2 regions of the Mesorhizobium sp. Mes31 genome follow, and region 2 is predicted to be linked to the other one. Evidence: riboswitches for the same ligand, from Rfam matches in the RefSeq annotation. Region 2 holds a riboswitch; the other holds the start of a gene.
The links. A riboswitch is a leader RNA that binds a small molecule or an ion and turns the genes downstream of it on or off. The one in region 2 is predicted to bind thiamine pyrophosphate.
Positions count from the first base shown of each region.

Region 1: it holds a riboswitch for thiamine pyrophosphate, as region 2 does, so the genes downstream of both, thiB (thiamine ABC transporter substrate binding subunit) here and NR193_RS25570 (Ykof family thiamine-binding protein) in region 2, are expected to answer to the same signal.

Region 1 is NZ_JALJRL010000012.1:170,358-173,872, forward strand. It holds gene thiP (thiamine/thiamine pyrophosphate ABC transporter permease) at 1-263, opposite strand, end outside; gene thiB (thiamine ABC transporter substrate binding subunit) at 521-1,519, opposite strand; TPP riboswitch at 1,563-1,677, opposite strand; gene NR193_RS21240 (thiamine diphosphokinase) at 1,766-2,410, shown strand; gene NR193_RS21245 (ABC-F family ATP-binding cassette domain-containing protein) at 2,412-3,515, shown strand, end outside.
Region 2 is NZ_JALJRL010000018.1:34,959-38,473, forward strand. It holds gene NR193_RS25565 (formyltransferase family protein) at 42-1,070, shown strand; TPP riboswitch at 1,214-1,327, shown strand; gene NR193_RS25570 (Ykof family thiamine-binding protein) at 1,318-1,926, shown strand; gene NR193_RS25575 (ABC transporter permease) at 1,972-2,790, shown strand; gene NR193_RS25580 (ABC transporter ATP-binding protein) at 2,787-3,515, shown strand, end outside.

The DNA of each region.
Region 1 (3,515 bases), on a different contig from region 2:
CCGAGGAAACGTGGATGCCGCGACAGGGCGCGCGCCACGAACAGTGCCGGGCCGACGGAAAGCAGCGTCGAAAGTGCCGCCTGCCACAGCGTGAAGCGCACGACGCGCAGCAGATAGGGATCGAAGGCTGCCCATGCACCGGAAAAGTCATGGGCGCCTTCGAAAAGCAGGCCGGCAAACGCGCCGCCGATCAGCAGCGCGATCGCGGCAAGCGCGACAATGCCGGCGCTGATGCGGGGGTCAGACGGATGGCGCGTATGCATGTCGCGCTACCCAACACCGCAACGGGGTGCTGATCGAAGTAAATTCTTGGCTCGGGTCGAGTTCCCGCCCCCCCCCTCTGTCCTTCCGGACATCTCCCCCGCAAGGGGGGAGATTGCGCGTTCCACCGCCCGGGCCAATCTACAAAGTGGCAGGAATAAGCGAGGCGAAAGAGCTGCCAATCTCCCTCCTTGCGGGGGAGATGGCCGGCAGGCCAGAGGGGGGTGGCTTGGCATAAACATCCGACGAGGTTTGAACCCTATTTGCTCATCACCGCCAGCCATTCATCGACCCACACCTTGCGATTGGCCGCGACCTCCTCCGGGCTGAACAGCAAGGTCTTGGTCGGCTTGACCAGTTTGTCGAAGGCCGGGTTGAGCGGCTTGTCGGTCTTGCCGGCCGGGAACATCCAGTTGGTCTCGGGGATGGCATCCTGGAACTTCGGTCCGGTCATAAAGGTCATGAACTTTTCCGCCAGCGGGTTCTTCGCGCCTGTCGTGGTGATGCCGGCGACCTCGATCTGCAGATACTCGCCCTCCTCGAAGGACGCCGCCTGGTAGCGCTCGGTATTCTCGGCGACCATGTGGTAGGCCGGCGAGGTGGTGTAGGACAGCACCATCGGCGCCTCGCCCTTGGTGAACAGGCCATAGGCTTCGCTCCAGCCCGGCGTCACGGTCAGCACCTTCGCCTTGAGCTTGGCCCAGGCTTCCGGCGCCTTGTCGCCATAGACCGACTTCACCCACAACAGCAGGCCGAGGCCCGGCGTCGAGGTGCGCGGATCCTGGATGACGATCTTGTCGTCGGCGCTGCCCTCGACCAGGTCCTTGAGGCTCTTGGGCGGTGTCTTCAGCTTCTCGGTGTCGTAGACGACGGCGAAGTAACCGTAGTCAAAGGGGACAAAAGTGTCGTCGCTCCAGCCGCCCGGCACATTGATATCCGCCACCGCGCCATGCGGCGCGAACAGGCCGGTGGCCTTTGCGTCGGCGGTGAGATTGGTATCGAGCCCAAGCACGATGTCGGCCTTGGTCGATGCCCCTTCCAGCTTGACGCGGTTGAGCAGCGCCACGCCATCTGCGACCGAGACGAAGTCCACATCGCAGCCGCATTCGGCTTCGAATTCCTTCTTCACCACCGGACCGGGCCCCCAGTCGGCGGTGAAGCTCTCATAGGTGTAGATGGTGAGCTTGTCCTTGGCCAAGGCCGGCCCGGACAGGACAACGGCCATTGCTGAGACAAGAGAATATAAAAGCGTGCGCATCGGCGCCTCCTTCGTTCGAATTGAAAGGAATTGAGGCGTCGGACTGTCCGAAACGTCTAATCCCTCCGCCGGTACAAACCGGATCAGGTTCAGCGGGTTGGCGAGACTGCCTCTCAGCCGGTCCGCGAAGATCGCGTCCGGCACCCCGTTAGAGCGTTTCGACACATAGGCCCGGTCGACGAACCGCGCAAGTGGGAGTCTGCCGGCCTTCCGTTTCCGTTGCCGGGCTGGTAAGGGCCACAAGATATGAGCACATTCACCATCCTGCTTGGCGGCGATCTCATCCGCACGCCCCGGCTCGACCGCCAGGTCGAAGGCTCGCGCGTGATCGCCGCCGACGCCGGCATCGGCCATGCGCGGCTGCTCGGCCTTGTCCCGGAACTGTGGGTGGGTGATTTCGATTCGGTGCCGGCCAATCTGCCGGATGACCTCGCCGCGGTGCCCCGCCGGACCTTTCCGGCCGAGAAGGACAAGACCGATGGCGAACTGGCCATCGCCGCCGCGTTCGAACGCGGCGCGACCAGCCTGGTGCTCGCCGGCGCTTTCGGCGGCAAGCGCGCCGACCACGCCTTCCTGCATATGGCGCTTGGCCTGCGGCTGGCCGAAGCCGGGACCAAGGTGCTTCTGACCAGCGGCGCCCAGGAAGCCGTCCCACTGCTGCACGGAACGGCTGGCTTCGACTATGCCGACGGCACGCTGTTTTCGGTGCTCGGCCTTTCCGAGCTTGCCGGCCTGACCGTCACTGGCGCCAAATGGCCGCTGAACCACGTGAAGGTGGCGTTCGGCTCGTCGCTGACCATTTCCAACGAGGTCGAGGGCCGCCTCGGAATCGCCCTGGACCATGGCCGCGCGATGCTGCTCGCTCACCCCTATCCATTACCCGAAAGCTGATATGGCCCCGCCCCTTCTCAATCTCGACGGGATAAAACTGACCTTCGGCGGCACGCCGCTGCTCGATGGGGCCGCCTTGACGGCTTCGGCCGGTGACAAGATCGCGCTGGTCGGCCGCAACGGTTCCGGCAAGTCGACGCTGCTGAAGATCGCCGCCGGCCTGATCGAGCCGCAGGACGGCGAGGTTTTCCGCCAGCCTTCGGCGACCGTCCGCTATTTGCCGCAGATGCCTGACATGGAGGGTTTCCAGACGGTCCGCGCCTATGTCGAGGCGGGGCTTGGCCCTGCCGACGATCCCTACCGCGCCAGCTATTTGATGGAGCATCTTGGCCTCTCGGGCGAGGAGCGGCCGAACGATCTTTCCGGCGGCGAGGCCAGGCGCGCGGCCCTTGCCCGCGTCATGGCGCCGGAGCCCGACATTCTCCTGCTCGATGAGCCGACCAACCATCTCGACCTGTCGGTCATCGAATGGCTGGAAGAAGAGCTCGTCCGCACCTCCTCGGCACTCGTCGTCATCTCGCACGACCGCCGCTTCCTCGAGCGCGTATCGCGCGCCACCATCTGGCTCGATCGCGGCCAGACCCGCAGGCTGGACAAAGGTTTTGGCCATTTCGAGGAATGGCGCGATCTCGTGCTGGAAGAGGAAGAGCGCGAGCAGCACAAGCTCGGCCGCCAGATCGTGCGCGAAGAACACTGGCTGCGCTATGGCGTGACGGCGCGGCGCAAGCGCAACATGCGACGGCTCGGCGAACTGCAGACCATGCGCCAGCGCTTCCGCGGCCATCGCGGCGCCGAAGGTTCGGCCACCATGGTGGCGAGCGACGCCGCCGAGTCCGGCAAGCTGGTGATCGAGGCCAAGAACATCGAGAAGAGTTTTGGCGACCTCACCGTGGTCAAGGGGTTTTCGACCCGCATCCAGCGCGGCGATCGCGTCGGTCTGGTCGGGCCGAACGGCGCCGGCAAGACGACGCTGCTGAAGATGCTGACCGGCGAGATGAAGCCCGATGCAGGTTCCATCCGGCTCGGCACCAATCTGGAGATCGCCACGCTCGACCAGAAGCGCGAGGCGGTCGACCCGCAGGAAACGCTGGCGCAGTATCTCACC
Region 2 (3,515 bases):
AATGGTGGCGAGGAAGGCACTGTTTGACCGGACGTCAGAAGATGAATTCGACTGACCCCGCCGGTCGTGGGGTGTCGATCAGTGCGGTTTTCATGCTGGATATCTCTGCTTACACCGGACCGCTGCTTGCCGGCTGGGTGGAGGCGGGAAACCACATCGGCGCGATCGTCGTGCCTGGCTTCCGGCGGCGGCCCACCGGCTTCAGCATCGGCAATTTCCGTCGAAGGCTGAAACGCAAGCTCCTGCTCCGGCGCTATCTGGGTAACGCCGGGGTGAAGCTGATTGAATTTGGCCGGCCTTACGACTGGGGCGAGCTTGACCGGCAACTGTCTGAAATCACAGCCGATGTGCTGATCTGCTATGCTTTCCCGGCCCTGATCCCCCAAGACCTGCTTGGTCGCTTTCCCAAAGGCGGGCTCAATCTTCACCCGGCGCTGCTGCCCAACTACCGTGGCCCGCACCCTCTCCACCGTCTGGCCGTGGACGGTCTGCATGCTGTTCACGGCGGCGTCACGCTGCACAAGATGTCCGCCGGTTTCGACGAGGGCGACGTCCTCGGACAGGTTCCTTTTTCCGAAGCTGACTGGGTGTCGAGACAGAGCCTGGTCGATGGAGCGGCGACCGCGATGCGGATGCTGGTGAGCGAGGCGGCGCCGGCCTACTGCAAGGGCGCCTTGTCAGGAGTGCCGCAGCCAGCCGGTGACTTCGTCTGGGCGCGGCTCGAGCCCGCCCATTTGATGATCTCGCAGGCCATGTCGATCGAGCATGTTGCGCGGCTGTGGCATGTGCTGGGACTGCTGCCGGGCATCTACCTCACGGTAGCCGGCCGCAAGGTCAGGCTGGCATTGCAGATTCGCAGGCTGGGTCCTCCCACCGGAGAGGCACCGGTCAAGCGATGGGGGACGGTGGAGTTCGATCTTGCCGATGGCAGGGTTCTGCATCTCACCTATAGCCGCCTGCTCAAACGGCTCCTGAAAGTGCGAAGTATGTTCGTACCCGCTCCAGTCAAGGAAACGCGCCCGGCAATGCGACTTTTCGGCAAAATGGAAAGCAAGTCCGGGCAGAGATGAGCGTCCGCCGCATGGCCTGCTTGCCGCAGTTGTTGTCGGCAGGGCGGTGTCCTGCGAGCTGCCGTTGGCCCCTGGCGCAATGGTTTTGACGCAGCGCGCTGAAGAAAACGGCTTCCCCAATCGCTTGAATGGTGCTTTAACCCCCGCATCCACAGGGGTGCTCCGTACGGTCGGGGCTGAGACGGGGGCGGCAAGCCCACAGACCCTAGAAGCTGATCTGGGTAATACCAGCGGAGCGAGGCGGGCGATGTTTTCAGGCGCACAAATTTCCCTATATCCCATGGCCGACGATTTCGTCGGCATCATTCTTGGTGCGCTCAGCGCGCTCGATCCCTACCGCGACAGGCTCAGGATCGAGACCGACGATATCTCGACCTTGCTGGTCGGGCCGCCCGAAGTCCTGTTCCCGGCTCTTCGCGATCTGTTCGTGGCGGCGGCCCGCAGCGGCAAGCACTGCGTGCTGTCGGCCGCCATCTCGCGCGGCTGCCCGGGCGAGCCGGACGATCCGATCTGCCGCTCCGATGCGTTTGGCGGACCTGTCGGGCCGCTCGGTCCGCGCAAGGAGGCTGCCATCCGCGCGGTGCGTGAAGCCGCTGTCACCGGCCAGCCGGCGGCGGCGCAGTTCTCGCTCTATGTGATGGGCACCGACGACCACATGGACGAGATCTATGGCTGCATCGACTTCTTGAAGCAGTCCGGCGTCTATGAGCGCTCCAAGAATTTCTGCACCAAATTGCGCGGCGATGCCGGCGCGATCTTTCTGGCGCTGAACGAGGCCTTCTGCCGCTTCGGGCCAGGCGCCGGTCACGTAACCCTCGACGTCACGGTCTCCGCCAACAGCCCCACCGCTGTCTGAGCCTACCCGCGCTTGTGCGCGAGTACCCGTCCAAGGACATCTCCCGTGGTCTCATCGTCGTCCAGCCACTCGCATCAATTCGCGGGTCTCTTCGCCAGGGCAGCCCCGGCGGTGATCTCGGCCGGGCTGCTCCTGCTGGCGTGGGAGCTTTGCGCCCGTTATTCCGGCATCAAGCCGACGATACTGCCGGCGCCGTCGCGCGTCTTCGCGCAGGCGATGCTCAATCGCCAAGCGCTGATCGACAACACCATTCCCACCCTCCGCGCCACGCTATTCGGCTTTGCCTGTTCGCTCAGCGCTGCCTTCGCGCTGTCGATGCTGGTCGACTTTTTCCAACCGCTGCGGCGTGCGCTGTTTCCGGTGTTCGTCATCAGCCAGACCTTGCCGCTGGTCGCCATCGCGCCGCTGGTGGTGCTGTGGTTCGGCTTCGGGCTGACCCCTAAGATCATACTGGTGGCGCTGGTCACCTTCTTTCCGATGCTGGTGGCCCTGGTGCAGGGCTACGAGGCGACGGAGGCCGAGATCGGCCAAGTGCTGCGCGCCATGGGGGCAGGGCCCTGGCGCGTCTTCGTGCTGGCGCGGCTGCCTTCGGCGCTGCCCTATTTCTTCGCCGGTCTGCGGATCTCCATCACCTATGCCGTGGTCGGCGCCATCTTCGCCGAATATGCCGGTGCCGCGAAGGGGCTGGGCATCTACATGCTCAATGCCAAGAACAATTTCCGCCCCGATCTGGTGCTGGCCGCCGTCGGCGTCAGCGCCGCGCTCACGCTCGTCCTGTTTGGACTGACGGTGCTGCTGCAGCACCTGGCCATGCCCTGGGAACGGACCGACAGGCAAGCTCGGGGGAAGGGACCGGGGCGATGAGCCGGCTCGAACTGCGGCATGTGCGCAAGGCGTTCGGCGGGCTCGAAGTGCTCGCCGACATTTCGCTTGGTGTCGGTGCCGGCGAATTCGTCTCCATCCTTGGGCCTTCGGGCGCCGGCAAGTCGACGCTCTTCCAGCTTCTGACGGGTGCGGAGCATGGCGAGGGCGAGATGTTCTTCGACGACGCGCCGCTCGACGACCATGGCAGGCATTTCGCCTTCATGCCGCAGCGCGACGCGCTGATGCCATGGCGGCGCATCCTCGACAACGCGACACTCGGGCTCGAAGTGCAAGGCGTCAAGCGCAAGGCGGCGCGGGCACGTGTTGCGCCGCTGTTTGCCGAGTTCGGCCTTGCCGGCTTCGAGCGGCATTTTCCCGCCCAGCTTTCGGGCGGCATGCGCCAGCGTGCGGCGTTGCTGCGCACGGTGGTGCAGGAGCGCGACATGCTGCTGCTCGACGAGCCGTTCGGCGCGCTCGACGCACTGACCCGTGCGGCCATGCAGCGCTGGCTGGAGCAAATGTGGCGGCACCACCGCTGGACGGCGCTGCTGATCACCCACGATGTGCGCGAGGCCGTGTTCCTGTCCGACCGCATCTATGTGCTGTCGGCGCGCCCGGCCCGCATCGTCCGTGAAATCAAGGTGCCACTGCCGCGCCCGCGCGGCAGTGGCGGCGATGCCGCGCGGCAGGCGAGCGCGCTGGAAGCCGAGATCCTCGACATCATT